DNA from 2 places in the Frigoribacterium sp. NPDC087798 genome. Region 2 is predicted to be linked to the other one. Evidence: predicted binding sites of a transcription regulator. Region 2 holds the regulator's gene; the other holds the start of a gene.

Region 1 (15,193 bases), on a different contig from region 2:
CTCGGGCGTCATCAGAAGAAGCCCATCGGACCGTCCGCGTAGCTGACCAGCAGGTTCTTGGTCTGCTGGTAGTGGTCGAGCATCATCTTGTGGTTCTCGCGACCGATGCCGGACTGCTTGTAGCCGCCGAACGCCGCCCCGGCGGGGTACTGGTGGTACGTGTTCGACCAGACGCGACCGGCCTGGATGTCGCGGCCGGCCCGGTAGAGCTGGGCACCGTTGCGGCTCCAGACGCCGGCACCGAGACCGTAGAGGGTGTCGTTGGCGATCTTGATGGCGTCGTCGTAGTCGCTGAAGCTCGTCAGGGACAGGACGGGGCCGAAGATCTCCTCTTGGAAGATCCGCATCGAGTTGCGGCCCTCGAAGATCGTCGGGTTGACGTAGTAGCCGCCGGTCAGGTCGCCGCCCAGGTCGGCCCGGTCGCCGCCGAGCAGCAGCGTCGCGCCTTCCTGCTTGCCGATGTCCATGTAGCTCAGGATCTTCTCGAGCTGGTCGTTGGACGCCTGGGCGCCGATCATGGTGTCCATCGAGAGCGGGTCGCCCTGCTTCACCTTCTTCACCCGCTCGACGCCGTCGGCGGTGAACTGGTCGTAGATCGACTGCTGCACGAGCGCCCGGCTCGGGCAGGTGCACACCTCGCCCGAGTTCAGGTTGAAGAACGAGAAGCCCTCGAGGGCCTTGTCGTAGAAGTCGTCCCGTTCGTCGGCGACGTCGGCGAAGAAGACGTTCGGGCTCTTGCCGCCGAGCTCGAGCGTCACCGGGATGAGGTTCTCGCTCGCCATCTGCATGATCAGGCGCCCGGTGGTGGTCTCGCCGGTGAACGCGATCTTGCGGATGTTCGGGTGGCTCGCCAGGGGGGCGCCGGCCTCGACGCCGAAGCCGTTGACGATGTTGAGCACCCCGGCGGGCAGGAGGTCCTTGACGAGGTCCATGAAGACGTGGATCGACGCGGGGGTCTGCTCGGCCGGCTTGAGGACGACGCAGTTGCCGGCGGCGAGGGCGGGGGCGAGCTTCCACACGGCCATCAGCAGCGGGAAGTTCCAGGGGATGATCTGGCCGACCACGCCGAGCGGTTCGTGGAAGTGGTAGGCGACGGTGTCGGCGTCGATCTCGCCGGTCGAACCCTCCTGCGCCCGGATCGCCCCGGCGAAGTAGCGGAAGTGGTCGATCGCGAGCGGGACGTCGGCGGCGAGGGCCTCACGGATGGGCTTGCCGTTGTCCCAGGTCTCGGCGACGGCGAGCATCTCGAGGTTCGCCTCCATGACGTCGGCGATCCTGTTGAGGATCAGCGCGCGTTGGGCGATCGTCGTCTTCTTCCACGAGTCGAACGCGCGCCAGGCGGCCTCGACCGCCTTGTCGACGTCCGCGGCGTTGCCCCGGGCGACCTCCGTGAAGACCTTGCCGTTCACCGGGCTCGGGTTCTCGAAGTACTGCCCGCTCGCCGGGGCGACGTACTCGCCGCCGATGAAGTGGTCGTAGCGGGGCTTGAAGGCCACCTTCGCGTCGGGCCGTCCCGGCGCGGCGTAGGTGTTCGGGGGAGTGGTGACGGTCATGACGGTCCCTTTCGACGACGGTGTCGGGTCGGTGGCGGGGGTCGCCCGCCGCTGGCGGCAGGCTACGTCGGGCGGGGTTGCATCCGGTTGCGCGTCAGTCCCGGCCACCGAGCGCCTCGAGGTGCGCGACCAGGTGCGTCCGCCGGGGCGATCCCGGCGGAAGCCGACGCAGCAGCTCGAGCAGCACGCGCACGTCGTCGCGACCCGCGTCCGACTCGGAGTAGGACACCAGGCTCTCGATCGACCCGCCGGTGAGCAGCGCGTCCCGGACGGTCGCCGCGACCTCGACCCGCAGCGCCACGACGCCGGGTGCCGTGGACGAGGGCAGCGCCGGGCCGGTGTCGGCTCGCACGGCGGCGCGGTGGGCACCGCGGTCGACGAGTCCGACGAGCGCGTCGAGGTCGAGGGCCACCGGGCGGGGCAGGCGGTACGGGCGCGACAGGGGGACCAGCGTGGGGTCGAGGGCCTCGACGACGTGCCGCAGGCGCACCATCTCGGGGCGCAGGGTGGACACCGCGTCGACGTCGCCGTAGACCGCGTCGGCCAATTCGTGAGCGGTGTAGCCGGCGGTCCGGTGGGCGAGCAGGGTCATGATCTCGGAGTGCCGGGCACCCAGCGCGATGCGGCCGTCCCCGACCGTGAGGACGGCTTCGTCACGGCCCAGGGTCGTCAGGCCGGCGGGGGAGTCCGGACCGGATCGGACCGGCCGCCGGGGGGTGCGGGTCGGGACGCGATCGACCGCAGCGAATCCCAGGAGCGCGAGGTGCGCCTCCACGGCCGCGACGGTCGCCGTGACCAGGGGCAGCGTCAACGAGCCGGCCGCCCGCTCGTCTCCCGTGATGTCGACGACTCCGATGACGTGCCCGTCGACGGGATCGTGGACCGGGACGGCCGTGCAGCTCCAGGCCCGCACGCGGTGGTTCCAGTGCTCGTCGCCGCGGATCTGCACGCCCCGGTCGAGCACGAGGGCGGTGCCCGGGGCCGAGGTGCCGACCCGCGACTCCGACCAGCCCGCACCGGCGACGAACAGCATGTCCTCGGCGCGGCGGCGGGCCGCGTGGTCGCCCTCGACCCAGAGCAGGCGTCCGTGCTCGTCGCCCATCGCGACGAGCAGTCCCGAGCCCGAGACGTCGTCCGTGAGCAGACGACGCACCACGGGCAGCGCGAGCGCCAACGGGTGGTCCCGACGCCAGTCGTCGAGGTCGTCCTCGGGCAGCTCGAGTCGGGGCAGGCCGTCGGGATCGAGCCGGTGCCGTGAGGCGCGGTCCCACGAGTCGCGCACCACCCGGCGCTGCGGCCCGACGTCGCGGGGCGGACGGCTCGCGGTCAGCGTCATGGAGCACCAATCGTCGTCGATCGGGGCGAGTCGGCCGTCGTGCGGCGTCGTCGCCGGGGTGCTGTCAGCGTACGGTGGCGTGCGGCCGTCGGGGAAGGGCGGCGCGTGGGGGTCTGCTGTGACCTCGGGGAACCGTCGGTCCCGTCGGCAACTCCTGCTTCCCGTCGCGCCGTCGCGGGACGTCCCCGGGGGCAGGGGCCGTCGTCGTGCGGGGCGACAGGAGTCAGGACTTACCGATGCACGGCGTTGCGGGCGGCCGCGATCGTCGCGTCCAGCGCCTCGGGCCACGGGGTCGGTCCGATCTCGAGCAGGCGTTCGCTCTCGGACGAGTCCACGACGAAGGGCGAGTCGAACTGGTACTGCATCGCCCTCACCTCGCGGAGGAACGGCACCGTGCGGGTCAGGCCGGCCCACAGCAGCGGGTTCCACGGGCGGACGCGACCGGTCAGGCCGTAGCGGCGCCGCGCCTCCTCGGCGATCGCGACCCGTGAGGCGTGGGTGGCGTGCGGCGTCAGCCAGGCGCGTCCCCACTCGTCGCGGTCGATGGCGGCCACGAGGGTCGAGACGACGTCGGGCAGGTACGCCCAGGCGTGCGGCTGGGTCACGTCGCCGACCGCGTGGGCGGTGCGGCCCGCGACGAGCGGCCCGAAGAAGTCGCTGCCGAGGTGGGCGTTGCGCCCGGCACCGGGCCCGAAGTAGTCGCTCGCGCGCACCTCGACGGCCCGGACGCCCCGGTCGGCCGCGGCCAGGAGCCGCTGCCAGCTGTCGGCACGCACCCTGCCCTTCCCCTCGGCGGAGGCGAGGGGCGTGTGCTCGGTCATCGGCTCGGACACCGGCCCGTGGCCGTAGAGGTTGCCCATCAGCACGATGCGCGCCCCCGTGGTGGAGGCCGTCTCGATCAGGGCCGTGGTGATGGCCGGCCACTCGACGCCCCAGGCGGGGTAGGGCGGGTTCGAACAGACCACGATCGTGTCGACGCCGTGGGCCGCGTTCGTCAGGGCGGCGGCGTCCTTGGCGTCGAGCGTGAACGGGGCGGCCCCGGCGATCGCGGTGCCGCGGCGGGTGGCGACGCGCACGGTGTCGCCCCGCTCGGCGAGGCGGCGGACGAGGGGGGTGCCGATGGCTCCGGCTCCGACGACGAGATGGGTGGGCATGGGGTCCTCCTGGGGGCGATGAGCGAGAGCGGTGCTCTCGGATCTGACCCTAGGGTCGGGCGGCCCGATACGCAAGAGCGGTGCTCTCGTTTGTGTCGCGTGCTCTCGGACGACAGGATCGGGGCATGACCACGAACGCAGGGGACGACGGACGCGACCGGGCCGTGGGGGGCGTCCGCGAGCGGGCACGGACCGAGATCGTCGAGCGCGCCCTCGCCTCGGCCCACCGGCAGCTGGCCGAGGTGGGAGCGGCCGCCCTCTCGGTGCGCGCCGTCGCGCGCGACCTGGGCATGGCGTCCTCGGCGATCTACCGGTACTTCCCGAGCCGCGACGCCCTGCTGACCCGCCTGATCACCGACGCCTACGTCGACCTCGCCGAGGCCGCCCGTCGGGCCGAGCAGGACGTCGACCGGGCCGACCACCAGGAGCGCTTCCGCGAGACGGCCCGTGCGACCCGTCGCTGGGCGATCGCCGACCCGCACCGCTACGCCCTGCTCTACGGCTCACCCGTCCCCGGGTACGCGGCCCCCGTCGACACCGTCGAACCGGCGATCGCGGTGGGGCTGCTCCTGCTCGGGGCGGTCGACGACGCGGCGGCGAGCGGAGCCACGTTGCGGGCGATGCCCGTGCGAGCCGGCCTGGCCGACGAGTTCACGCAGCTCGCCCAGGGCCTCGGGGCGTCGGTCGCCCCCGGTGTGCTGGCCGCGGGCATCACCGCCTGGACGGCCCTCTACGGGCATCTCAGCTTCGAGCTCTTCGGTCACCTCACCGACGTCGTCACCGACCGCGACGCCTGGTTCGAGTCGTTCCTCGACGAGCAGATCGCTCGCATCTGGGGCTGACGCCCCCGCCGACGCCCCCGCTGAGGGCGCGGGACGGGGCACCGGCAGGAGGCGCGGGTCAGCTCGCGCAGTCGATGCAGAGTCGGGCGGTGGGTCGCGCCTCGAGCCGAGCCTCGCCGATCCGGGCCGCACATCGCTCGCAGCGCCCGAAGGTGCCGTCGGCGAGCCGGGCCAGGGCGGCCTCGGCGTCGGCGGCGCGTTCGAGGGCCGATCGCCGGACGGCGTCGAGCTGCGACCGTTCGTAGGCGATCGTGGACCCCTCGGGGTCGTGCTCGTCGTCGACGTTGGCTCCCTCGCGGGCCGCGGCCACCGCCTCCATGTCCCCGAGCAGTCGCGCGGCCAGCGCCAGGGCCTCGTCGCGTGTGGTGCGCAACCGGTCCGAGGGATCGAGCACGAGGCGGTGCCTCAGGCCCCGACGAGCGTCGGCACCTCTTCGCCGGCGCGGGGCGGTGCCGGGGGAGTGCCGTCGCCGAAGGGGCGGCCACCGAGCTGCTCGCGCCCGTGGTCGGTGAGCCATCCCGAGGCGTCCGGACCGACCGGGACGATGCCCGTGGGGTTGATGTCGGAGTGCACGACGTAGTAGTGCGCCTTGATCTGGTCGAAGTCGATCGTGTCGCCGAACCCGGGGGTCTGGAACAGGTCGCGGGCGTAGGCCCAGAGCACCGGCATCTCGCTGAGCTTGTTCCGGTTGCACTTGAAGTGCCCGTGGTAGACGGCGTCGAACCGGGCGAGCGTGGTGAACAGCCGGATGTCGGCCTCGGTGATGGTGTCGCCCACGAGGTAGCGCTGACCGGCCAGTCGCTCGGACAACCAGTCGAGCCGCTCGAAGAGGGTGCGGTAGGCCCGCTCGTAGCTCTTCTGCGACCCGGCGAAACCGGCGCGGTAGACCCCGTTGTTGACGTCGTGGAAGACCACGGCGTTCACCTCGTCGATCTCGCCGCGGAGGGCCTCGGGGTAGAGGTCGGGGGCGCCCTCGCGGTGGTGGGCGGTCCACTCGGTCGCGAAGTCGAGGGTGATCTGGGGGAAGTCGTTCGTGACGACCTTGCCGCTCGGCACGTCGACGATCGCCGGCACGGTGATGCCGCGCGGGTAGTCGGGCGTGCGGGCGAAGAACGCCTCTTGGAGGCGTTCGATGCCGAGGACGGGGTCGCGACCGTCGGGGTCGAGGTCGAAGGTCCAGCTGCGGGCGTCGTGCGTGGGGCCGGGCAGGCCGAGCGAGATCGCGTCCTCCAGCCCGAGCAGGCGTCGCGAGATGACGCTGCGGTTCGCCCAGGGGCAGGCCCGGGCGGCGACCAGGCGGTAGCGACCGGCCTCGACCGGCCACCCGTCGACGGCATCGCGCGTGATGCGGTCCTCGATGTAGTTGGTGTCGCGGGTGTACTCCTGACCCGGTTCGACGTAGCTGCCCTTGACCTGCTGATCGCTCATGTCGCCACCCTACGCACGGGGTGTCGGCAATTCCTGGCTGCTGCGACGTGCGCGGACGAGCGGCGGCCCCGGCCGCCGTGGTGACGACACGGGTCAGGAGTTGCCGACGGCCAGGGACGAGGAGGCGCGGGCCGCGTTCCAGTCGCGCCACATCGCCTTGAGGTCCCACGCGTTCTCGGCCTCGAGCGAGATGCCGCGCTCGCCGGTGCGACGCGTGCGTCCCTGGATCACCATCAGCTGTGTGCCGAACAGCAGCGAGCCGGCGCGGGCCTGGGCCTCCTCGAAGAACGTGGAGTCGGAGCAGCCGCTGCCGTCGTCGAGGCTGATGAAGACCACGCGCTTGCCGCTGCGCATCGGCGGGGTCTGGGTCGCGATGCGGATGCCCGCCACGAGCACGGTCGTGCCGTTCCAGTGGTCGCGCAGGTCGGCGGCGCGCACCACGCCCAGGTCGTCGAGCATGGGCCGGTAGCTCTCGATCACGTGTTCGCTGACCTCCATCGAGAGGATGTCGAGCTCGTCGGCGACCCGCTGCCGGGCGTCGACGTCGGGCGTGCCGGTCGGCACCGTGTCGGAGTCGTCGATCGAGAAGTCGAGCTGGTTCTCGACGTCGGTGGCCTTCGGGCGCGACGACCGGCCGGTGAGCGCTCGCACCCGCGCCAGGACGTCGCCGCGGGTGCGGCCGGGCCCGGCGACCGAGTCGAGCGCCCCGACCTGCGCCAGGCGCTCGAAGAGCGATCGGGACGGCGTCGCCCGCTGCCAGAAGTCGGTGATCGAGTCGTAGGGACGGTTCACGACCACCCGGGCCAGCTCGGCGTCGCTGATGCCGTGCACGTCGGCCAGCGACAGCCGCAGACCGAGGTCGCCCACCCGGGTCGGCGCGATCGGGGTCGCCGGCGGCCGGAGGCGCTCGACCCGGTAGACGTCGGTCGAGGCGTTGACGTCGAGCGGCAGCACGGGGACGCCCATGCGTCGCGCCTCGGTCAGCAGCAACCGCTTCGGGTACATGCCCGGGTCGTGGGTGAGGACGCCCGCCAGGAACTCGGCCGGGTAGTGGGTCTTCAACCACGCGCTCTGGTAGGTCGGCAGGGCGAACGCGGCCCCGTGGGCCTTGCAGAAGCCGAACGACCCGAACCCCTTGAGCGCGGCCCAGATCCGGTCGACCGCGGCGTCGTCGAAGCGTCGCCTCCCGGTCGCGGGGTCGAGGTTGCCGCGGGTGCGCTCGCGGAAGGTGGCCTCGAGCGCGTCGTCGTCGCCCTTGCCCATGTGCCGTCGGATCTCGTCGGCCTCGGCGAGCGACACCTGCATGGTCGCCTCGAGGATGCGCAGCACGTGCTCGTGGTAGATGACCACCCCGTAGCTGTCGTCGAGGAACGACGCGAAGCTCGGGTGCAGGTAGTCGGGTTGTTGGAATCCGTGCTTGGTGTCGAGGAACGGCGCGATCATGTTGCCCTTCATCGGGCCGGGCCGGAACAGCGAGATGTCGGCGATGAGGTCTTCGTAGCGGTCGGGCTGCATCTTGCCGATCAGCTCGCGCTGCCCGGGGCTCTCGATCTGGAACATGCCGAGCGTGTGGGTGGTGCGGATCGCCTCGAAGGTGGGCTCGTCGTCGTGCGGGATCTCGTCGAGCTCGATCCGACCCTGGCGGTTCACGTAGGGCACGTCGACGGGCAGGGCACCGGCGAGGGCGGCACGGGGGCCGTTGACGCGTTCGATCTCGTCGAGGGCGTAGGCGAGCGAGCTCTGCATGCGGACGCCGAGGACGTCCAGCTTGAGCAGGCCGGCGTCGTTCATGTCGTACTTGTCGAACTGGCTCATCGGCAGGCCGATGCCGCTGGGCTGGACGGGGGTCGTGCTGAGCAGGTCGGAGTCGCCGAGGATGACCCCGCACGGGTGCATCGAGATGTGCCGGGGCAGACGGTCGAGCCGTTCGCTGAGGTCGACGAGCAGGTCGATCTGGTCGTTGCTCCGGGCGAGTTCGGCGATCTCGCGCAGCTCGGGTTTCTCGGCCATCGCCGTGCGCAGGTCTCGGGCGTTCGACCGCCAGACGTTCTTGGCCACGAGGTCGATCTGCTCGTCGTCGAGGCCCAGCGCGAGACCGGCGTCGCGCACCGCCCCGCGTCCGCGGTAGGTGGACTGCATCGACATGAGCGTGACCCGGTTGCTGCCGTACCGGTCGAAGATCGCCCGGTAGACCTCGTGCCGCCGCGCCGCCTCGACGTCGATGTCGATGTCGGGCAGGGTCTCGCGCTTGTTGCCGAGGAACCGTTCGAACAGCAGGTCGTGCTCGATCGGGTCGACGTTCGAGATGCGCAGCAGGTAGGTGACGAGGCTGCCCGCCCCCGATCCCCGAGCCGCGTTGCGCACCCGCAGGTCGCGCATCAGTGCGGAGACGTCGGCCACGGTGAGGAAGTACCCGGCGAAGCCGAACCCGGTGATGATGCCGAGTTCGTAGCGCATGCGGTCCTCGACCTTGTCGCGCAGGGCACGGTCGGCGTCGCCGAAGCGTTCGGTGACGCCGGCCTGGGCCTGCCGGAACAGCGCCTGGTCGGGGTCGCCGTCGACGCCGATCGCGCTGAGCTCCGGCACCTTCGGGCGGCCCCAGCCGAGGTCGGCGACGGGGTCGAGTCGGCACCGGTCGGCCAGGCGTTCGGTGGCGGCGAGCATCTCGTCGCCGACGCTGCGGGGCAACGACGAGGCGTCGCTCACCAGACGGGCCAGTCGGCGCATGTCGGCGGGGCGCTTGAGGTAGGCCTGGGCGTTCGGTTGGGGCCGGAACGAGCCGAGGGCGGCCAGGTGCCCCGCCGAGTCGAGCACGTCGGCCGTGACGGCCTCGTCGGGATCGAGGTACCGCACGGCGTTCGTGAGCACGGCCGGCACCCCGACGTGGTCGGCCAACTCGAGCATGCGGGCGGCGTGCCGGATGCTGCGGCTCTCGCCCGGCTCGGTCAGGTGGCAGACCACCTCGACCACCACGCCGCCCGGCAGCGTCGCCGCCCAGTCGGCGAGCGACGCCGCGGCCTCGCTGTGACGCCCCGCCTGGACCAGTCGGCCCACGTCGGAGTCGGGCCCCAGCAGCACGGTCGCCGCCGGCTCGGTCTCGCCCTGGACGAAGCCCCTCACCCGGGACCGGGCGATGGTCGCCACGCTGTTGGCGCTGCCGCTGGCGCGGCGGGTGGCCCGACCGTGGGACGCGCTGATCAGCCGGCACAGCGCCGCCCACCCCGCCTTCGCCGGCCCGCCGCCCCGCGCCCCGTGCGCCAGCACCACGATGCGGTCGACCCCGCCGACGGCCCCGCCGCCGTCGGCACCACCGTCCACGAACCCCTCGCGGTCGTCCCGGCACCCCAGCTCGACTCCGACGATCGGGTCGACGCCCGCCGTCCGGCAGGCCCCGACGTGCCGGATCGCCCCGTACAGCCCGTCCCGGTCGGTGATCGCCGCCGCGTCGGCACCCGCCGCGACGGCGGCGTCGACGAGCGCCTTCGGGTGCGCCGTGCCGTGGTGGGCACTGAACGCCGACGCGACGCGCAGGTGGGTGAAGCTCATGGTCGGTACCTCGGGCTGCTGAACCCCCGGCCGGGTCGTTCGAACAGGTGTTCGACCAGTGTACGTCGCTCCGATCGGCCGTCGCACCCCGTGGCCCGTCCCTCGGGTCCCACGGCCTGTCATCATCGGGGCATGTCCGATCGACGCCCCACCCCGACCGATCGAGGCTCCACCTCGCCCGATCGACGGTCCGCCCTGCGTCGCGACGCCCGCACCGCGACCCACTGGACCCGCGTCCTGCTGGCCCAACCGCGCCTCCTGCTCGCCGTGAAGACGGCGCTCGCCGCGGCCCTCGCCTACTGGATCGCGCCGCAGGTGCCCGGCGTCGCCGCCGACTACCCGTACTACGCGCCGCTCGGCGCCGTGATCGCGATGTACCCGACCATCAAGAGTTCGCTGCGACAGGGGTTCCAGGTGCTGGTCGGCGTGGTCGTCGGCATCGCCCTCGCCACGGCGGTCTTCTCGCTGCAGGACGGTCGGCCCGGCGTGTTGGCGGTGGCGCTCGTCGTCGGGGTCGGCGTGCTCGTGGCGGGCATCCGCTGGCTCGGCGCCGGTCGCGACTGGGTGCTCACGGCCGGGTTGTTCGTGCTGCTGCTCGGCGGCGCGAACGCCGAGGCCTACTCGCTGGGCTACATCGTGCAGATCGGCGTCGGCGTCGTCGTCGGCGTCGTGGTCAACCTGGTGCTCGTGCCGCCGCTCTACGCCTCGCGCGCCGAGGATCGCCTCCTCCGGGTGAAGGACTCGCTGGCCGACCGTGCCGACGAGGTCGCCGGCGTGTTCGAGACCCCCTGGCCCCTCGAGGACGACGAATGGGAGCGTCGCGTGGGCGTCCTGCCGAGCACCCTCCGCCGCGTCCGCGAGACCGTCGCCTACGCGGACGAGTCCCGTCGCATGAACCCGCGGTGGTTGCTCCGCCGCCGCGACCTCGGCCAGGAGTACGCGGATCTCGCCACGTACGAGCGCGTCTCGTTCCACCTGCAGGACGTCGCCGAGGTCTCGGGCATCCTCGGTCGCCGGATCGGCCGGCAGATCGGCATGCCCGACGACCTCGCGCCCGACGTCGCCCACGCCGTGCACGGCGTCGCCACCGTCATCCGACGCCACGGGGCCGACGACGTCGACGCGTTCACCGACGCCCGGCGACGCGTCGCCGACCTCTGGGACGCCGTCGACCGCCACCGGGACCGCCCGACCACGGACACGAGCGGCGGCGTCTCGATCGCCGTCTCGCTCGGACGCATCATCGCCGCCCTCGACCCCGACGACACCACCGCGCCCCGCCCCGAGGACGACGCCGCCGAGGAGGGGCGCGCGGCCGACGACGACGACACCGGCGGCCGGGTGGGCGGCACCGACAGCACGGGGCCGGTCGACGACGACAGCGCACCCCGCGACACCGCCCCGCACGACACCGTGCAGGACGGCGAGGCCGACGACGGTCGCTGACCCCGATACGGCGCTCACCCTCCGGGAGCAGTACGGTTGACCGGGCACCGGCGCCGAGACGCGACCCGTGCCCTCCGCGGCCGGGGCGGTCGACGGGAATGTCCGTCCCCCCTGTGCGTTGACACCCGTGGCCCCGAGAACCCCCGCCGCCTGATCGACCAGCGACGACACGATCGTCGCCCTCCCACGAAAGCTGCACTGTGACAGACACCACCACCCTCATCATCCTCGGAGCCAGCGGAGACCTCACCGAGCGTCTGCTGCTCCCCGGCCTCGCGAGCCTGCTCAAGAGCGACCGCGGCGTCGACGTCCAGCTCATCGGCACCGGCCGCAGCGAGCGCAGCCCCGAAGAGTGGGACGACGTCGTGAAGACCGCCTTCAACGGCGACGCCGGCAGCGACCTCGCCAAGAAGACGCTGGCGTCGAGCCGGTACATCCAGGGCGACCCGACCACGGTCGAGCACCTGAAGGCCCTGTTCGAGGCCAGCGAGGGCACGCCGGTCATGTACTTCGCCCTGCCTCCCGCCATCAGCACCAAGGTGATCCAGGCGCTCGCCGAGATCGACCTGCCCGACGGCCTGCGCCTCGCCCTCGAGAAGCCGTTCGGCTCGGACGAAGAGAGCGCCCGCGAGCTCAACGCCGAACTCCTCAAGATCGTCCCCGAGGAGCGCATCCACCGCACCGACCACTTCCTCGGTCGCGCGACGGTCCTCAACATGATCGGCCTGCGCTTCGCCAACCGCCTCTTCGAGCCGGTCTGGAACAGCGAGAACATCGAGAAGGTCGAGATCTTCTACGACGAGGTCCTCGGCCTCGAGGGTCGCGCCCAGTACTACGACAAGGCCGGCGCGCTGATCGACATGATCCAGAGCCACCTGCTGCAGGTGCTCGCCGTCATCGCGATGGACGCCCCGTCGAGCATCGACTCGGTCGAGCTGCGCAGCGAGATCGCCCGCGTCCTGCGCGCCACCTGGGTCAAGGACGCCGACCCGGTCGCCTCGAGCCGTCGCGCCCAGTACGCGGCCGGCACGATCGACGGCAAGGACGTCCCCGCCTACGCCGACGAGGACGGCGTCGACAACGAGCGCCAGACCGAGACCCTCGCCGAGGTCGAGTTCGAGGTCAAGACCCGTCGCTGGGCGGGCGTGCCGTTCATCCTGCGTTCGGGCAAGGGCATGACCAAGATCCGCAAAGAGGTGCTCATCACCTTCAAGCCGGTCCCCGCGCTTCCCGAGGGCCTCAACGGCTCGTCGACGCCCGACACGCTCCGCATCGAGATCAGCCCCGAGACGATGGAGCTCGGCGTCACCACGAACGGCTCGGGCAACCCGTTCGACCTCGAGAAGTCGACGATGTCGGTCACCCTGGGCAAGCCCGAGCTCACGCCCTACGGCGAGGTGCTCAGCGGCATCTTCCACGACGACCCGACGCTCTCGATCCGCGGCGACGTCGCCGAGCGCTGCTGGGCGATCGTCGCTCCCGTGATCGAGGCCTGGAAGGCCGACCAGGTGCCGCTCGACACCTACGCCGCCGGGTCGACCGGTCCGTCGGACTGGCTCGCCTGATCCTGGTCGCGCACTCCTGACCGGCAGACCTCGACGGCCGCCCCGCTCTCCCGAGCAGGGCGGCCGTCGTCGCGTCCGGCAGCCGAGGAGGCGCGGGTCGGGTCACCCGCGGTCGTGCGCCTTCCCGATCGCGTCGGCCGCGCGCACCAGCGCCAGGTGCGACAACGCCTGCGGGGTGTTGCCGACGTGGCGCCCCGTCGCGACCTCGATCTCCTCCGAGAGCATCCCGACGTCGTTGCAGTAGCCGACCAGCCGGTCCATCAGGGCGACGGCGTCGTCGACGCGCCCCGAGGCGGCGTACTGCTCGGCCAGCCAGAACGAGCAGGTCAAGAACGGGTTCTCCGCTCCGTCGAGGCCGTCGATGCCGCTCTCGGTGCGGTAACGCAGGAGCAGGCCGTCCTGCAGCAGATCGTGCTCGATGGCGGCGACGGTGCCGAGCATCCGGGGGTCGTCGGCGGCGACGAAGCCGACCTGCGGCAGCTGCAGCAGGGACGCGTCGACCTCGGTCGTGCCGTAGTGCTGGGTGAAGGAGGCGCGGTCGGCGTTCCAGCCGCGGGTCTCGATCTCGGTGCGCACCTCGTCACGCAGCCGACGCCACCGGTCGACCGGGCCGTCGAGGCCGAACTGCTCGATGCCCTTGATGGCCCGGTCGAGAGCGGCCCAGATCATCACCCGCGAGTGGGTGAAGTGCTGCAACTCGCCGCGGATCTCCCAGATGCCGTTGTCGGGCCGGGTCCAGTTGTCCTCGACGTACTGCATGAGGGCACGCTGCAGGGGCCACGAGTACTCGCTCTCCTCGACGCCGAGCAGGCGGGCTTCGTGCAGGGCCACCATCACCTCGCCGAAGATGTCGCCCTGGTACTGCTCGTACGCGGCGTTCCCGATGCGCACCGGTGAGGCCCCGTCGTAGCCGGGCAGATGCCCGAGTTCGCTCTCGTGCAGGTACCGCTCGCCGGCCAGGCCGTACATGATCTGCACGTCGGCGGGGTCCCCGGCGATGGCACGCAGCAGCCAGCCGCGCCACCGGTCGGCCTCCTCGGCGTATCCGTGCAGGATGAGGGCCTGCAGCGTCATCGACGCGTCACGCAGCCAGACGTAGCGGTAGTCCCAGTTGCGCGAGCCGCCGAACCGTTCGGGCAGGCTCGTGGTCGCCGCGGCGACGATGCCTCCGGTGTCCTCGTTGGTGAGGGCTCGGAGGATCAGGAGCGACCGGTGCACCTCGGGGGCGTAGGCCTCGGGGGCCGAGCAGCGTGAGGCCCATGCCTGCCACCAGGCGACGGTCTCGTCGATGCCGGCCGGCACGTCGAGGGGCGCCGGCGGTTCGCGATGGGACGGGTACCAGGTGAGGCTGAGGTCGACCGTCTCGCCGGGGGAGACGTCGAACGTCGCCTCGTGCGTGTGGTCGGTGGCCGTCAGCCGCGGGCCGCGGACCACGACGGCGTCGGGCCCGGCCGTGGCGACGAGGGCCGTCTCGTCGCCCTCGGGGATCTGCCGCACCCAGGGGAGGGCCGTCCCGTAGCCGAACCGGATCGCGAGGTCCACGTGCATCGAGACGGTGCCCGAGACCCCGGTCACCCGGCGGACGACGTCGGCCCGCCGGTCGCCGTAGGGCATGAGGTCGGTGACCTCGACCACGCCGGTGGGCGTCGTCCAGCGGGTGACGAGCACGAAGGTGTCGTCGACGTATCGCCGGGTCGAGGTGGCGGCGGCGTCGGAGGGGGCCACGAGCCAGCGTCCGGCGTCGTGGTCGCCGAGCAGGGCACCGAAGGTCGACGCGGAGTCGAAGCGGGGGAGGCAGAGCCAGTCGATGCTGCCGTCGGAGCCGACGAGGCCTCCGGTGTGCAGGTCGCCGATCAGTGCGTAGTTCTCGATGGGCAGGGGCATGCGCTCATCAAACCAGCGCGCGCCGGGGCCGGGATCAGCGTTGCAGCGTCGGATCGGGCCAGAGCGTCTCGACCTTGGGCTTCTGCCGCCGGGTGCGAGCCCAGACGACGAACCCCGCGAGCGTGAAGGCGCCGTAGAAGACGTACATGAACGCCGACGCGTAGTAGCCGGCGCTGAACAACAGGGGAGTGCCGACGAGGTCGACCGCGACCCAGATCAACCAGAACTCGACCCAGCCCTTGGCCATGCCGTAGGTGGCGAGGAGCGACCCGGTGAAGATCCAGGCGTCGGCCCACACGGGTTCGTACGACCCCAGCAGGCGGAACAGGGGGGTCAACGCGGCGGTGCCGCCGACGAGGACGACGACGATCAGCACCCGGTTCTTCCACCCCGCCCAGCGGGGCTCGACGGCCGCGCCGCCGGCGTCGTCGGCGTGCTT
Region 2 (15,193 bases):
GCACGACCATGCGCATGGCCTGCGGGAGGATCACGTGGCCGAGCGTCTGCCCGAAGCCGAGCCCGATGCTGCGGGCCGCCTCGGCCTGCCCGACGGGGACGCCGTTGATGCCCGACCGGATGGCCTCCGCGACGAACGGCGAGGTGTACGCCGTCAAGCCGATGACGGCCAACGGGAAGTACGTGCCGAAGTCGACTCCGAGGTACGGCAGGACGAAGGCGCAGAAGAAGAGCACGAGCGTGAGCGGGATGTTGCGCAGCGCCTCGGTGTAGACCGTCGCGAACGTGCGGAAGGACGCCACGGGCGAGATGCGCAGTGCCGCGACGAAGAAACCGATCACGAGGGCCCCGAGGCCCGACAGAACGAGCAGCTGGAGCGTCGTGACGAAGCCGTCCCAGAAGCGGGGCCAGTTGTCGGTCACGGCGTCGAAGCCGGGGATGACGTCCAAGGGGTTCAACAGGGTCCTTCGGTCGGGGCAGGACGCGGGCACCCGGGGGCTGGTCGCCCCGGGTGCCCGCGCGGTGTCAGTAGCGGTCGATCGTGGGGGGCGTCGGGGTGTCGAGCACCTTGCCCGCGGTCTTCTCCCACAGCTCGTCCCAGGTGCCGTCGTCCTCGGCGTCCTGGAGCGTGTCGTTGACGAACATGCGGAAGTCGGTGTCTTCGAGGGCCAGACCGATGCCGTAGGGCTCTTCGGTGAAGGTCTCCCCCACGACCTCGAACTCACCCTCGTTCTGGTCGGCGAGGCCGGCCAGGATGACGTTGTCGGTCGTCACGGCCGACACCGCACCGGTGCGGAGGGGCTCGAGGCAGTTCGAGTACGTGTCGGTGGCGAGGATGTCGGTGGTGTACTCGGCCACGTTCTTCTCGCTGGTCGAGCCGCTGACGGTGCAGACCTTCTTGCCGGCCAGATCGTCGGCGGACTCGATCCCCTCGGGGTTGCCGTCGAGCACGAGCAGGTCTTGACCGGCCGTGTAGTACGGGCCGGCGAACGAGACGACCTTCTTGCGATCGTCGTTGATCGTGTAGGTCGCGATGACGAGGTCGACCTGGCCGTTCTGGATGAACGGCTCGCGGTTGGCCGAGACGGTCTCGACCCACGTGATCTTGTCGGCTTCGATGCCGAGCTTCGCGGCGACGAGCTTGCCGATCTCGGCGTCGAAGCCCTCGGGCACGCCGTCGGGGTTGGCCAGGCCGAACAGCGGCTGGTCGAACTTGGTGCCGATGGTGATCTCACCGGCGTCGGCGAGGCGGGCCATGGTGCTGCCTTCGGCGAAGTCGGCCGGCGTCTCGACGTCGACGGCCGGGGCCGACGAGTCGGTGCAGGCCGAGAGGCCGAGGACCACGGCGGCTGCTGCGGCTACGGCGACGAATCCCTTGCTGAGTCGCATTCTGATCTCCTTGCTGGGTGACCCGGACGCCGGGCGGCGATCGGGTGTCGTGGGCCGGCTGTTCGGGTGCCGGGGAACGGGTCGCGGACTCGGCCGCGCCCGCTCAGTGCGTGAGGATCTTCGCGAGGAAGTCCTGGGCGCGGGTCGACTGGGGGTCGGTGAAGAACTTCTCGGGCGTCGCCTCTTCGACGATCTGACCGTCGGCCATGAAGACGACGCGATCGGCGGCCTTGCGCGCGAACCCCATCTCGTGGGTGACGACGATCATCGTCATGCCGTCCTTCGCGAGCTGCACCATGACGTCGAGCACCTCGGTGATCATCTCGGGGTCGAGTGCGCTGGTGGGCTCGTCCAGGAGCATCACCTTGGGGTCCATCGCCAGTGCCCGGGCGATCGCGACACGCTGCTGCTGCCCGCCCGAGAGCTGGGACGGCATCTTGTCGGCCTGGTTCGCGACGCCGACCCGCTCGAGCAACTGCATCGCCCGCTCGCGCGCCTCGGCCTTGGTGCGCTTCCGCACCTTGAGCTGGCCCAGCATGACGTTCTCGAGGATGGTCTTGTGCGAGAAGAGGTTGAAGCTCTGGAACACCATGCCGACGTCGGCGCGGAGGCGGGCGAGAGCCGCACCTTCTTCGGGCAGACGCGTGCCGTCGATCGTGATGACGCCGTCGTCGATGGTCTCGAGGCGGTTGATCGCCCGGCAGAGGGTCGACTTGCCCGAACCGCTCGGGCCGATCACGACGACCACCTCACCCTTGCCCACCGTCGTGGTGATGTCCTTCAGGACGTGGAGGTCACCGAAGTGCTTGTTGACGTGGTCGACCACGACGAGGGGTTCCATGCGCCCACACAAACAGACCCCCAGGTCGGGGTCAAATTCACAGTGGATTCTTAATGAAAACGAAACGACGCGTCCCACCGCGCTGAGAGCGCATGGCCCGACCCGCGCCTCCTGCGGGACGAGGAGGCGCTAGCTGCGGTGGGCGAAGGCGCTCTCGTAGAGGCACACCGAGGCCGCCGTCGCGAGGTTCATCGATTCGGCGTGACCGTAGATGGGCACGACCAGGGCGCGGTCGGCACGCGCGAGGTCGGCGTCGGTGAGACCTCGGGCCTCGTTGCCGAAGAGCCAGGCGGTCGGCTCGGCGAGCACGCCCTCGGTGCGGGCGGCGAGCAGGTCGTCTCCCTTGACGTCGGCGGCGAGCACCTGGAGGCCGACCTCACGACACCGGTCGACGATCGCCGGCAACTCGACGCCCACGGCGACCGGCACGTGGAACAGCGAACCCGTCGTGGACCGGACGACCTTGGGGTTGTAGAGGTCGACGCTGCGACCGGTCATGATGACGGCGTCGGCACCCGCGGCGTCCGCGGCCCGGATGATGGTGCCCGCGTTGCCGGGGTCGCGGACTTCCTCGAGGATCACGACGAGCTTGGGCTCGGCGGCGAAGACGTCCTTGACCGACGTGGGGAACTGCCGACAGACGGCGACGATGCCCTGTGGCGTGACCGTGTCGGCCATGGCCTCGAGCACCGGCTCGGTGACGAACTGGACGTCGATGCCCTCCGCCCCGGCGGCGACCGCCACCTCGGGGTAACGCTCGAGAGCCGTCGGGGTGCCGAAGAGTTCGACGATCAGCTCGGGCCGGAAGGCCAGGGCCTCACCGACCGACTGCGGCCCTTCGAGCAGGAACGTGCAGGTCTCGGTGCGAGCGTCGCGCTTCGAGAGCTTGGCCACCGCCCGGACTCGGGGTGAACGGGGATTGTCGAGCAGGGAGTCGTGGGGCACCCGTCCATGATGCCGCACGAGGACCACCGCCTGCCGCGGACGCACGAGACCCGACGGCGACACCGGGGTGGGTGTCGGGCCGTCGGGCCTCGAGGGTGGTTCGGGTGCGACTACGCGGCGACCTTGGGGGCCGAGGTGTCGGCGGGCAGCGCGGCCTTGGCGGTGGCGACGAGCGACGCGAACGTGGCGGGCTCGTTGACGGCCAGCTCGGCCAGGATGCGACGGTCGACCTCGACGCCGGCCAGGGACAGACCCTGGATGAGGCGGTTGTAGGTCAGGCCGTTCGCACGCGACGCCGCGTTGATGCGCTGGATCCACAGACGACGGAACTCGCCCTTGCGCGCACGACGGTCACGGTACGAGTAGACGAGCGAGTGCGTGACCTGCTCTTTGGCCTTGCGGTACAGGCGCGAACGCTGACCGCGGTAACCCTCGGCACGCTCGAGGATGACGCGACGCTTCTTGGCGGCGTTGACCGCTCTCTTGACTCTTGCCATTTTCTTGTTCCTCTACGTTCGTGTCAGCGGTCAGTGACCGAGAAGCTTCTTGGCGACCTTGGCGTCGGCGGGAGCGAGCACCTGGTCCTGGTTCAGGCGAGCCTTGCGCTTGGCGCTCTTCACCTCGAGGTTGTGGCGCATGCCAGCCTGCTGCTTCATGATCTTGCCGGAACCGGTGACCTTGAAGCGCTTCTTGGCGCCGGAGTGGGTCTTCTGCTTGGGCATGTCTTACTTACTTTCTTCTGTCGGTCGCTCGGCCGGTGCATCGGCCGGGACCTCGTCGGACGTCGGGTGCTTCGGCGGCTTGTTGGCCGCCTTGCGAGCTTCTGCCTCGGCCTTGGCCTCGGACTTGTTCTTGTGCGGGCCGATGACCATCACCATGTTGCGGCCGTCGATGGTGGGCGTCGACTCGACGCTGCCCCACTCGGAGACGTCTTCGGCGAAGCGCTGGAGGAGGCGGACACCCTGGTCGGGACGCGACTGCTCGCGACCACGGAACAGGATCATGGCCTTGACCTTGTCGCCGCCCTGGAGGAAGCCCTCGGCGCGCTTGCGCTTCGTCTCGTAGTCGTGCTTGTCGATCTTCAGGCGGAAACGGACCTCTTTGAGGATCGTGTTCGCCTGGTTGCGACGGGCTTCTTTCGCCTTCTGCGCAGCCTCGTACTTGAACTTTCCGTGATCCATGATCTTGGCCACGGGAGGCTTCGAGTTGGGGGCCACCTCGACCAGGTCGAGCTCGGCCTCTGCGGCGAGACGCAGGGCCATGGCGATGGGAACGACGCCGATCTGCTCACCTGCGGGCCCGACGAGGCGGACCTCGGGGACGCGGATACGGTCGTTCGTACGGGGATCGCTGATGCGGAACTCCTCTGTCGTCATTTCTGCATCTGGCGGGGCCGGACGGCCTCGCCAGAGAAAGAGGAGTTTCGTGCGGGCACCGTCTGACGACGCATCACACCGCACCCTGGCTGCTCGATCACCGTCTGCCCGATGCCTCTGACGAGGAACGAGGTGGAACGGTGGTGCTGATCGAACGGGGTGCCAACAACCCGGTAACCTTGTCTAACGGTCAAGCGCGGGTGGGAGAATCTCCACTTTCGCACGGAGCAGACGCTCCGAGCCTGGACGAGTTTAGCAGAGGATCAGTTCGTGAGCCACTCCCCCGACGACGCACCCATTCCCGACGCCCGCTTCGGTGATCCGGCACCGGCCACGTCGCCCGACACCTCCCCCGCGACGGCGCGGTTCGAGGACGATCTGCACTTCGGTGACGACGCCGCACGTGACATCGCCGACGTCAACGCGGTCGAGGTCATCAACACCGTCTGCGTCCACCTGATGAGCGCCGCCGCGGTGAAGGTCGGCCTGGCCGACGACCCGCAGCGACAGACCGACCTCGACGAGGCCCGCAAGCTCATCACCTCCCTCGCCGGACTCGTGACCGCCAGCGCACCCGAGATCGGCGACCAGCACGCCCGGGCGCTCCGCGACGGCCTGCGGTCGCTGCAACTCGCCTTCCGTGAAGCGTCGGCCATCCCCGACGCGATCGGCCAGGGCCCCGGCGAGAAGTACACCGGCCCCGTCAACTGAACGGCGCGTCCCCCGAACCGCGCGTCCGGCTCCCGCACCCTGACGGACGGCTCTTCCTCAGCCCGGGACGACCTTCACCGACATGCTGTCGACCCGGTCGGCGATCACCGGATCGGCGGCCCAGGCCGCCTGCAGTCGCTGCAGCAGCGCGTGAAGGGCGTCGCGGTCCAGACCCGGCGCCACGCCCAGCTGGACGACGATCTCGGGGGCACCGAGCCGGGCGTTTCGATAGCCCGGCGCGACGACCAGGCTGACCAGCGCCTCCTCGTCACGTGACGCGTCGAGGAACGCGCGCAGGACGTCTTCGTCGTGGTGGCTCGGCACCCACGGGAGGTCTTGCGCGACGGCCCAGACAGCCGGACGACGCAGACCGAACTCGGTGATCGAACCGGGGTCGACCACGATGCGGTCGGTCGACTCCGAGGCGGCCGCGAGGGCCACGCGCCGAGCCTCCACCGGCACCGGTCGGGCAGCGGGACGCCACCGCGTCAAGGTCTCTACCGAGGTGAAGGCCGGCAACACGTCCCGGCCGTCGGGACCCGAGACCGTGACGATGGAGAGCTCCTGCGTCTTGTCGACGCGGCGACCGTGGTCGTCGAGACCTTCGTCCCCCGCCACGGCGACCAGAGGCACGAGCAGGCGCGCCGGACGGAGGGCGTCGACGACGTCGCTCTCTCCGAGCCGCCCCTCGCGGAACCCGAGGAGGGCGTCGAGCAGGTCCGGGTCGGCGGACCCGTCGTCTCCGGCGTGCGCCGTGTCGTGATGGTCGAAGGTGCGCCCGGCCCACGGACGCCCGGCGCTGTCTCCGCCGGGACCGGGATCTTCGTGTGCGTGCCCCGGTCCGCCCGGCGCGGTCGTCATCAGTTCGACGCGACGTCGAGGGCTGCGCCGAGGGTGAAGGCTCCCGAGTAGAGCGCCTTGCCGACGATGGCGCCCTCGAGCCCCTGCGGCACGAGCTCACGCAGAGCCACGAGGTCGTCGAGGCTCGAGATGCCCCCCGAGGCGATCACCGGACGATCGGTGTGCTCCATCACCTGACGTAACAGGTCGACGTTGGGACCCTGGAGCGTGCCGTCCTTCGTCACGTCGGTCACGACGTAGCGCGCACAGCCGGCCTCTTCGAGCCGCGCGAGGACGGTCCAGAGATCGCCGCCCTCTTCGGTCCAACCCCGCGCCGCCAGCGTGGTGCCCCGGACGTCGAGCCCGACGGCCACCGCCTCGCCGTACTCGGCGATGACGTGGGCGGCCCATTCGGGGTTCTCGAGGGCCGCGGTGCCGAGGTTGATGCGCTTCACGCCGGTGCTCAACGCGTCCTCGAGGGACTTGTCGTCGCGGATGCCACCGCTGAGCTCGACGTTGACGCCCTTGACCTGCTTGATGACCCTCTTGATGACGGCGCGGTTGTCTCCGCGCCCGAAGGCGGCGTCGAGGTCGACCAGGTGCAGCCATTCGGCGCCCTGGCTCGCCCAGTCGTCGGCTGCCGAGACCGGGTCGCCGTAGTTCGTCTCGCTGCCGGCCTCACCCTGGGTCAGGCGCACGGCCTGACCGCCCGCCACGTCGACGGCGGGGAACAGGGTCAGGGCGGGGGTGGTGCAGAACTCGCTCATGTCGTCTCTCTCACGGCGCCGGGCACCGCAGGGTCAGGAGGCGCGATCGGGTCGGTCGCGCCGGGGTCAGAAGGTGCCGAGCCAGTTCGAGAGCAGCCGGATGCCCGGCCGGCCCGACTTCTCGGGGTGGAACTGCGTCGCCCAGAGCGGGCCGTTCTCGACGGCGGCGACGAAGCGGCCGCCGTGGTCGGCCCACGTGACGCGCGGTTCGGTGAAGGGTCGGATCACGTCGAGGGACCACTCTTGTGCGGCGAACGAGTGGACGAAGTAGAACCGCTCGTCGGCCACCCCGTCGAAGAGCACGCTGCCCTCGGCAACGTCGACGGTGTTCCAGCCCATGTGCGGCAGGACGTCGGCCTTCAGTTCGTCGACCACGCCGGGCCACGCCCCGAGGCCACCGGTGCTGTTGCCGCGTTCGACGCCGCCCTCGAAGAAGACCTGCATGCCGACGCAGATGCCCATGACCGGACGCCCGCCGGCCAACCGTCGGTCGATCAGCTCGCCACCGCGGACGGACTCGAGCTGGCTCATGACGGCTGCGAATGCACCGACGCCGGGGACGAAGAGACCGTCGGCCGCCTGCACCCGGGCGCGATCGGACGTCAGCGCGACGTCGGCACCCGCCAACTCGAGCGCCTTGACGGCCGAGTGGACGTTGCCGCTGCCGTAGTCGAGGACGACGACGGAGGGACGCGCGCCGGTCACAGGGCGCCCTTCGTCGACGGGATGCCACTGACGCGCGGGTCGGGCTGGACCGCCTGGCGGAGCGCCCGGGCGAACGCCTTGAACTCGGCCTCGGCGATGTGGTGCGGATCACGCCCGCCCAGCACGCGGACGTGCACGGTGATGCCGGCGTGGAAGGTGATCGCCTCGAAGACGTGGCGGACCATCGAGCCGGTGAAGTGCCCGCCGATGAGGTGGTACTCGAACCCCTCCGGCTCGCCCGTGTGCACGAGGTACGGGCGCCCCGACACGTCGACGACCGCCTGCACGAGGGCCTCGTCGAGCGGGACCAGCGCGTCACCGTAGCGAGAGATGCCCGACTTGTCGCCGAGCGCCTGCTTCAGCGCGGTGCCGAACGTGATGCCGATGTCTTCGACGGTGTGGTGGACGTCGATGTGCGTGTCGCCCTTCGCGGTGACCTCGAGGTCGATCAGGGAGTGCTTCGACAACGCCGTCAGGAGGTGGTCGAAGAACGGCACCGACGAGTCGATCGTCGATCGGCCCGAACCGTCGAGGTCGAGGGCGAGGGCGATGCTGGACTCGCTCGTCTCGCGCGAGAGGGAAGCGGTACGGGCGGCGCGGGTCGTCTCGGTCACGAAGAGAGCCTAATGTCGCGGAGCGCCTCGAGGAACGCGGTGGTCTCGGCCTCGGTGCCTGCACTGACCCTCAGGTGGTTCGGGATGCCCAGGTTGCGGACGATCACGCCCCGCTCGAGCAGGCGCTCGAAGACGTCGGTCGGATCATCGACCCCGCCGAAGAGGACGAAGTTCGACCAGGTGGGCCACGGCTCGTACCCGAGCTCGGTCAACTCGTGCACGATGCGATCACGCTGTGCCTTGATGTCGTCGACCATGGCGAGCATCTCGCTCGCGTGCGAGAGCGCTGCGACGGCCGCCGCCTGCGTCAGGGACGAGAGGTGGTACGGGAGGCGCACCAGACGCAGCGCGTCGGCCACGGCCGGGTGCGCGGCCAGGTAGCCGACCCGGGCACCGGCGAACGCGAACGCCTTGCTCATCGTGCGGGACACGACCAGACGTTCGCGGCCGGCCAGGAGGGTCAGTGCCGTCGGCTGGTCGGCCGGCATGAACTCGGCGTAGGCCTCGTCGACGAAGACGATGCCGTCCGTCGCGTCGTAGGCAGCCTCGATCGTGGCGAGATCGAGAGGGGTGCCCGTGGGGTTGTTCGGTCCGCAGAAGAAGACGATGTCGGGACGGGTGCGCTCGATCTCGGAGATCGCGGTCTCGGGCGAGATGCGGAACCCCTCGTCACGACGACCCTCGATCCACCGGCTGCCGGTGCCCGTGGCGATGATCGAGTGCATCGAATACGTGGGGGGGAACCCCAGGACGGAGCGGCCTGGGCCTCCGAAGGCCTGGAGGAGCTGCTGGATGACCTCGTTGGAGCCGTTCGCCGCCCAGATGTTGTCGCGGGTCAGATCGTGCCCGAGGTAGGCCGCCAGCGAGTCGCGCAGCGTCGTGAACTCACGATCGGGGTACCTGTTGACGTCGAGGACCGCCCGGGCCACCGACTCGACGATGTCGCGAGCGACGTCCTCGGGGATGGGATGCGTGTTCTCGTTGACGTTGAGAGCGACCGGGACCTTTTTCTGGGGAGCGCCGTAGGGCGTCAGCCCCCGGAGGTCGTCACGGATGGGCAGGTCGTCGAGACTGAAGGACACCCCACCATCGTACGGGCGGGCCGACGGTGTGTCGGGTCGGTCGCCACCGTACGAACACGATGTCAGTGGGCCGGACCACCCACCTCGTCGGCGACGGCAGTTCAGCGAGCGTACTGAGCGGGGACGGCGAGGCTCTGCCCGGCGGAGACCTCGGCGCTCGGCAGGTTGTTGAGCGAGACGAGGTCGGCGATGACGTCGCGAGGATCGGCGTCGGGGTCGATCTCGGACGCGACCTGCCAGAGCGTCTCGCCACCGTCGACGGTCACGTGCTGGAAGTCCGCGCGACCCGTCGTGTCGGACGCGACGGCGCCGCCACCGTTGAGGACGAGCGCACCCGCCACGACGACGAGCGGGACCGCGACGAGCCCGGCGACGACCGCGCGGCCCCGCCGGGTGATGCGCAGACGCGTGCGCACGACTCGGGTCGAGTCGACGGGGGACGCAACTGCTGATGCTGAGGTGACGCTCATGAGGTGGTCCTTTCACCGTGGAAGACAGGGGACGAGTTCGTGCCCGGCACTCGGCCGGGAATGCCGGGCGCGAAGACGTGTTCCGAACATACATTCGATTGCCGAGGCTTTCAACCCCCGCGACGGGTATCGCAGGACGGAATCGCTGTGGATCGGGAAGCGATAACGCGACACACTCGAACATGTGTTTTGTCGACACCGCCCGATCGGATACGGTTTCGATCGGTGGTAGGAGTCAAACAGGGACCACCGACATCGACGGCAGGAGACCCATGAGCGACCCGAAGCGCACCCCGCAGGCGGCCACCGACGCCCCCCGTCAGCTCGATCCGGGTGTCCTCCCCCGCAAGGAGTTGACGGCGAAGCAGGAGTCGATCCTCGCCGCGATCACCGAGAGCATCGGACACCGCGGGTATCCCCCGAGCATGCGCGAGATCGGCGACGCCGTCGGCCTCAAGTCCCTGTCGAGCGTCACGCACCAGCTGAACCAGCTCGAACTCGCCGGCAAGATCCGCCGCGACCCGAACCGACCCCGAGCCCTCGAGGTCCTCGTGGACGCGACGGCGCCGTCGGCGGCCCCGGCCACCGTCTTCACGACGAGTGACGACGGCGACACGGCTCACGTCCCCATGGTCGGACGGATCGCCGCCGGCATCCCCATCACGGCCGAGCAGCAGATCGAGGACGTGATGCCCCTGCCGCGTCAACTCGTCGGCAAGGGCGAACTGTTCATGTTGCGGGTGGTCGGCGACTCGATGATCGACGCGGCGATCTGCGACGGGGACTGGGTCGTCGTGAGGCAGCAGCAGGACGCTGAGAACGGCGACATCGTCGCGGCCATGCTCGACGACGAAGCGACCGTCAAGGTGTTCCGCCAGAGAGACGGCCACACTTGGCTGCTTCCCCGGAACAGCGCGTTCGAACCCATTGTCGGCGACCATGCGCAGATCGTCGGCAAGGTCGTCGCCGTGTTGCGCTCCGTCTGATCGTCTCTCGGCGGTCGCGACCCGCCCCGCGCACGACGAAGCGCCGACCACCACACGTGGTCGGCGCTTCGTCGTTCGAGGACGTGGGGCTCGGCGTCAGCGCCCCACGCCCACGGGAGCCACGTAAGGCGTGAGCCCGGCGACGTCACTCGGGTAGACACGGGCGTGGACCCGGGTGCCCTCTTCTTCGTAGTCCGTGCTGACGATGCGACCCGAGTCGTGGAGGTGGGAGACGACGTCGCCGCGGTCGTACGGCACCAACAGGTCGAGCTCGATCTCGGGTTCGGGCAGGACGGCTGCGATGCGGGCCAGCAGCTCGTCGATGCCCTCACCCGTCCGTGCCGAGACGAAGACCGCCGTCGGCTCGAGTCCGAGCAGGACGAGACGCTGGTCGTCGTCGACGAGGTCGCTCTTGTTGTAGACGACGATCTCGGCGATGTCGCGACCGTCGACCTCGGCGATGACGTCTCGGACGGTGGCGAGCTGGGCGGCGGGGTCGGGGTGCGACCCGTCGACGACGTGCACGATGACGTCGGACGCCTCGACCTCCTCGAGCGTCGATCGGAATGCCTCGACCAGCTGGTGAGGGAGGTTCCGGACGAATCCGACGGTGTCGGCGTACGTGAAGGGACGACCGTCGGCCGTCACGCTCTTGCGGACCGTCGCGTCCAGGGTCGCGAACAGCGCGTTCTCGACGAGGACGCCCGCGCTCGTCAACCGGTTCAGGAGACTGGACTTCCCGGCGTTCGTGTACCCGGCGATGGCGACGGTGGGCACCTCGTTGCGGTCACGGTTGGCTCGCTTGGCGTCGCGGGCAGGCTTCATCTCTTTGATCTGCTTGCGGAGCCGGGCCATGCGGGTGTGGATGCGGCGCCGGTCGAGCTCGATCTTGGTCTCACCGGGCCCGCGGCTGCCCATTCCGGCACCCGCGCCTCCGACTTGTCCACCGGCCTGGCGGGACATCGACTCGCCCCAACCGCGGAGACGGGGCAGGAGGTACTCGAGTTGGGCCAGTTCGACCTGCGCCTTGCCCTCCCGGCTCTTGGCGTGCTGGCTGAAGATGTCGAGGATGACGGCCGTGCGGTCGATCACCTTGACCTTGACCACGTCCTCGAGGGCGCGTCGCTGGCTGGGGGCCAGTTCGGTGTCGGCTATGACGGTGTCGGCGCCGAGGGCCGCGACCGTTCCGCGCAGTTCTTCGGCCTTGCCCTTGCCCAGGTAGGTGCTCGGGTCCGGGTTCGGCCGTCGCTGCAGCAGTCCGTCGAGCACGACCGCCCCCGCCGTCTCGGCCAGGGCAGCGAGCTCGCGGAGGGAGTTCTCGGCATCCGCCATCGACCCCTGCGAGTAGACGCCGATCAGGACGACGTTCTCGAGGCGCAACTGGCGGTACTCGACCTCGGTGACGTCCTGCAGTTCGGTCGACAGGCCCGCCACGCGGCGGAGGGCCTGGCGGTCGTCGCGCTCGGACTGATCGCCGTCGGAGTCGCCGTCGTGGTGCAACGAGCGTGTCTGGATGGCCTGAGCCGGCGAGAACACGGTGTAGCCGGATGCCCTCTGGGCTGCACGATCGAGCACGCGCGCGACGACGTCGTCGGGCTGGTCGTTCCGCTCCGGATCGAGCGGGGTCGTGGTGTGGTCTGTCATCGGGGTGATACTAACCCTTTCGGTGTGCGGAGAGCAGGGAGCGAGGCCCTGCCGGATGTTCGGTAGGTTGGCGACCATGGCCAGCGAGCACTACTTCTCCCCCCAGCCCGGCAGCGAGGCCAAGCCCCGGACGATCGAGGTCGTCCTCGCAGGACGGGAGCTGACCCTGACCACGGCTGCCGGCGTCTTCAGCCCCGGCCGCGTCGACCCGGGCACCTCGGTCCTGCTGGCGGGCACGCCGACGCCGCCGAGGGCGGGCCATCTGTTGGACGTCGGGTGCGGGTGGGGCCCCATCACACTGAGCCTCGCGTTGTCGTCACCCGACGCGACGGTCTGGGCCGTCGACGTGAACGAGAGAGTGCTCGACCTCGTGCGCGAGAACGCGCGGTCGGTCGGCCTCGAGAACGTCAACGCCGTGACCCCCGACGGTGTTCCCGACGATCTGCGCTTCGCGGCGATCTGGTCGAACCCGCCGATCCGGGTCGGCAAGGCCGAGCTGCACTCCCTGCTCGAACGGTGGCTCCCCCGCCTCGACGCGGGGTCGGACGCGTGGCTGGTCGTGCAGAAGAACCTGGGGGCCGACTCCCTGCAGCGCTGGATGAACGAGACCATGACCGGCGTCGTGGACGTGACCCGCGCCTCCACCAGCAAGGGATACCGGATCCTGCGTGCCGAGCGACTCAGCGACGCCGACTGATCGGACTTCTCGCCGAGATCTGGACGCCGCCCCCGGCGCGGCTCAGAGTTCGAGCGCGCCGGTGAAGACCAGTTCGGCCGGCCCGCTGAGCGAGACGTGCTCACCATCGGCGTGATGACTCACCGACACGCCCACGACGCCGCCGGGAACCTCGACCAACCAGGCCTCGGGTGCCGAGGCTCCTGCCCAGTACCGCGTCGCCAGGGCGGCAGCTGCCGCACCGGTGCCGCACGACAGGGTCTCGCCGCTGCCCCGCTCGTGGACACGCATGCGGATGCGACCCAGCCCGTCGACCACGAGCGGGTCCGCCGGGACCACGAACTCGACGTTCGCCCCGTCGGCCGGGGCCGGGTCGACGATCGGCACGTAGGTCAGGTCGAGACCGTCCAGTTCGTCGTCGCCGGCGAGTGCCACCACCACGTGGGGGTTGCCCACCGAGATCGGCAGGCCGGGACGCGCCGCGTGCAGCTCGCGCGCCCGCACGACCGGATCGTCGTCGCCGAGCCTCCACGGCCCCAGGTCGATGCGGAAGCCCGTGCCGTCACGACGCACCTCACGCGCGCCGGCCCGCGTGCCGACGACGAGCACGTCGTCCTCGCCCAGCTGGACCAGCCCCCGCTCGAGGAGGTAGCGCGCGAAGACACGGATGCCGTTGCCGCACATCTCGGCCGGGCTGCCGTCGGCGTTGTGGTAGTCCATGAACCACTCGGCGCGCGGCTCGGTCTCGAGCAGGCCCGCCTCGGTGGACAACGCCGCCGTGCGGACCGCACGGATGACCCCGTCCCCGCCCACCCCGAACCTCCGGTCCGCCAGGGCCCGGATCATGGCGGGGCTCAGATCGGTGCCCGCATCGGGATCGGTGAACAGGACGAAGTCGTTGCCCGTGCCGTGCCCCTTGGTGAACTGCAGCGTGGTGGTCACCCCAGGATTCTAGCCACGGCCCGGTCGACCGCCTGGGCGTCGCCCGAGCGGGACCACTCGACGTCGTCGTACCGGCGGAACCAGCTCGCCTGGCGGCGGGCGTAGCGACGGGTGAGGGCCGCCGTGGCATCGATGGCGTCCCCCTCGCCGAGCTCACCCCGGATCTGGGCGACGGCCTGCGCGTAACCGATCGCCCGGCTCGCCGTGACCCCTCGCTCGAGCCCGAGGGGAAGCAGACCCCGTACCTCGTCGACGAGACCGTCTCGCCACATCTGGTCGACGCGTCGGTCGAGACGTTCGACGAGCACGGGGCGCTCCTCGGCCACGCCGAAGACGCTCGACGGCCGCCACGGTGACGACTTCTCGGGCAGCGTTCCCGAGAGGGGACGTCCGGTGAGGTCCCCGACCTCGAGCGCCCGGACGAGACGCCTGGCGTTGGATGGCCCGATCGACGTGGCGGACGCCGGATCGCGCTCTCTCAACAAGTCGTACAGCGCCCCTGCTCCCCGCTCGTCGGCGATCGCTTCGTAGCGACTCCGGATCGCAGGATCGGTGCCGGGGAACCGGAAGTCGAACAACACGCTCGAGACGTAGAGCCCGGACCCGCCGACGAGGACCGGCACCGCCCCTCGCGCGACGATGCCGTCGATGAGGTCCCTGGCTTCGCGTTGATACCACTCGACGCTCGCCTCGTCGGTGACGTCGAGGACGTCGAGGAGATGATGCGCGAAGCCTCGCCGTTCGGCGACCGGCAGTTTGGCCGTGCCGACGTCCATGCCCCGGTAGAGCTGCATGGCGTCCGCGTTGACGATCTCGACCGTCTCGCCCCGGGCGGACAGTGCCTCGGCGAGGTCCAGCGAGAAGGCGGACTTCCCCGTGCCGGTCGCCCCGACGATCGCGACCAGCACGTCAGCGGAGGTCGTCGGTCGTGCTGTAGATCGGCGTCGTCGCCACCCGCAGCGTGGGCAGACCGAGGCTCACCCTCGCCGGCCGAGCCGAGGAGGGGCGGGTCGCGTCACCCCCGGACGGCACCCCGCACGAGGCGGCCTGCGCGGCGTCCCAGGCATCGCCCGCCCGCGTGCGACGGACCTCGTAGAGGGATTCGGGCCCCTCGACCGCATCGGCGAGCAGGTAGAACGGCGCGGCGTCGGTGATCCTCACGCTGACGACGTCGCCGGGTCGCGGAACGGCAGCACCCGTCGGCAC

What was found. Region 2 encodes LexA, which represses DNA repair genes until DNA is damaged. Its sites were predicted from a motif close to TCGAACANNTGTTCGA; they were not measured.
Region 1: the regulator LexA is predicted to act here: its motif matches at 9,899-9,914, upstream of ACIOSR_RS02135 (DNA polymerase III subunit alpha).

Annotation. Positions count from the first base shown of each region.
Region 1 covers NZ_JBIUVP010000001.1:448,447-463,639, reverse strand. The annotation lists gene ACIOSR_RS02165 (aldehyde dehydrogenase family protein) at 12-1,553, opposite strand; gene ACIOSR_RS02160 (GAF domain-containing protein) at 1,648-2,889, opposite strand; gene ACIOSR_RS02155 (NAD-dependent epimerase/dehydratase family protein) at 3,120-4,043, opposite strand; gene ACIOSR_RS02150 (TetR/AcrR family transcriptional regulator) at 4,169-4,885, shown strand; gene ACIOSR_RS02145 (TraR/DksA C4-type zinc finger protein) at 4,944-5,279, opposite strand; gene ACIOSR_RS02140 (glutathione S-transferase family protein) at 5,291-6,313, opposite strand; gene ACIOSR_RS02135 (DNA polymerase III subunit alpha) at 6,407-9,859, opposite strand; gene ACIOSR_RS02130 (aromatic acid exporter family protein) at 9,992-11,305, shown strand; gene ACIOSR_RS02125 (glucose-6-phosphate dehydrogenase) at 11,506-12,870, shown strand; gene ACIOSR_RS02120 (glycoside hydrolase family 15 protein) at 12,973-14,808, opposite strand; gene pnuC (nicotinamide riboside transporter PnuC) at 14,789-15,193, opposite strand, start outside.
Region 2 covers NZ_JBIUVP010000002.1:562,547-577,739, reverse strand. The annotation lists gene ACIOSR_RS09725 (amino acid ABC transporter permease) at 1-448, opposite strand, end outside; gene ACIOSR_RS09720 (glutamate ABC transporter substrate-binding protein) at 525-1,388, opposite strand; gene ACIOSR_RS09715 (amino acid ABC transporter ATP-binding protein) at 1,492-2,229, opposite strand; gene ACIOSR_RS09710 (TrmH family RNA methyltransferase) at 2,359-3,159, opposite strand; gene rplT (50S ribosomal protein L20) at 3,285-3,671, opposite strand; gene rpmI (50S ribosomal protein L35) at 3,702-3,896, opposite strand; gene infC (translation initiation factor IF-3) at 3,900-4,550, opposite strand; gene ACIOSR_RS09690 (DUF1844 domain-containing protein) at 4,929-5,261, shown strand; gene ACIOSR_RS09685 (SseB family protein) at 5,319-6,122, opposite strand; gene priA (bifunctional 1-(5-phosphoribosyl)-5-((5-phosphoribosylamino)methylideneamino)imidazole-4-carboxamide isomerase/phosphoribosylanthranilate isomerase PriA) at 6,122-6,868, opposite strand; gene hisH (imidazole glycerol phosphate synthase subunit HisH) at 6,935-7,573, opposite strand; gene hisB (imidazoleglycerol-phosphate dehydratase HisB) at 7,570-8,187, opposite strand; gene ACIOSR_RS09665 (histidinol-phosphate transaminase) at 8,184-9,269, opposite strand; gene ACIOSR_RS09660 (hypothetical protein) at 9,371-9,739, opposite strand; gene lexA (transcriptional repressor LexA) at 10,012-10,725, shown strand; gene hflX (GTPase HflX) at 10,822-12,369, opposite strand; gene ACIOSR_RS09645 (class I SAM-dependent methyltransferase) at 12,446-13,066, shown strand; gene dapF (diaminopimelate epimerase) at 13,109-13,987, opposite strand; gene miaA (tRNA (adenosine(37)-N6)-dimethylallyltransferase MiaA) at 13,984-14,895, opposite strand; gene miaB (tRNA (N6-isopentenyl adenosine(37)-C2)-methylthiotransferase MiaB) at 14,897-15,193, opposite strand, start outside.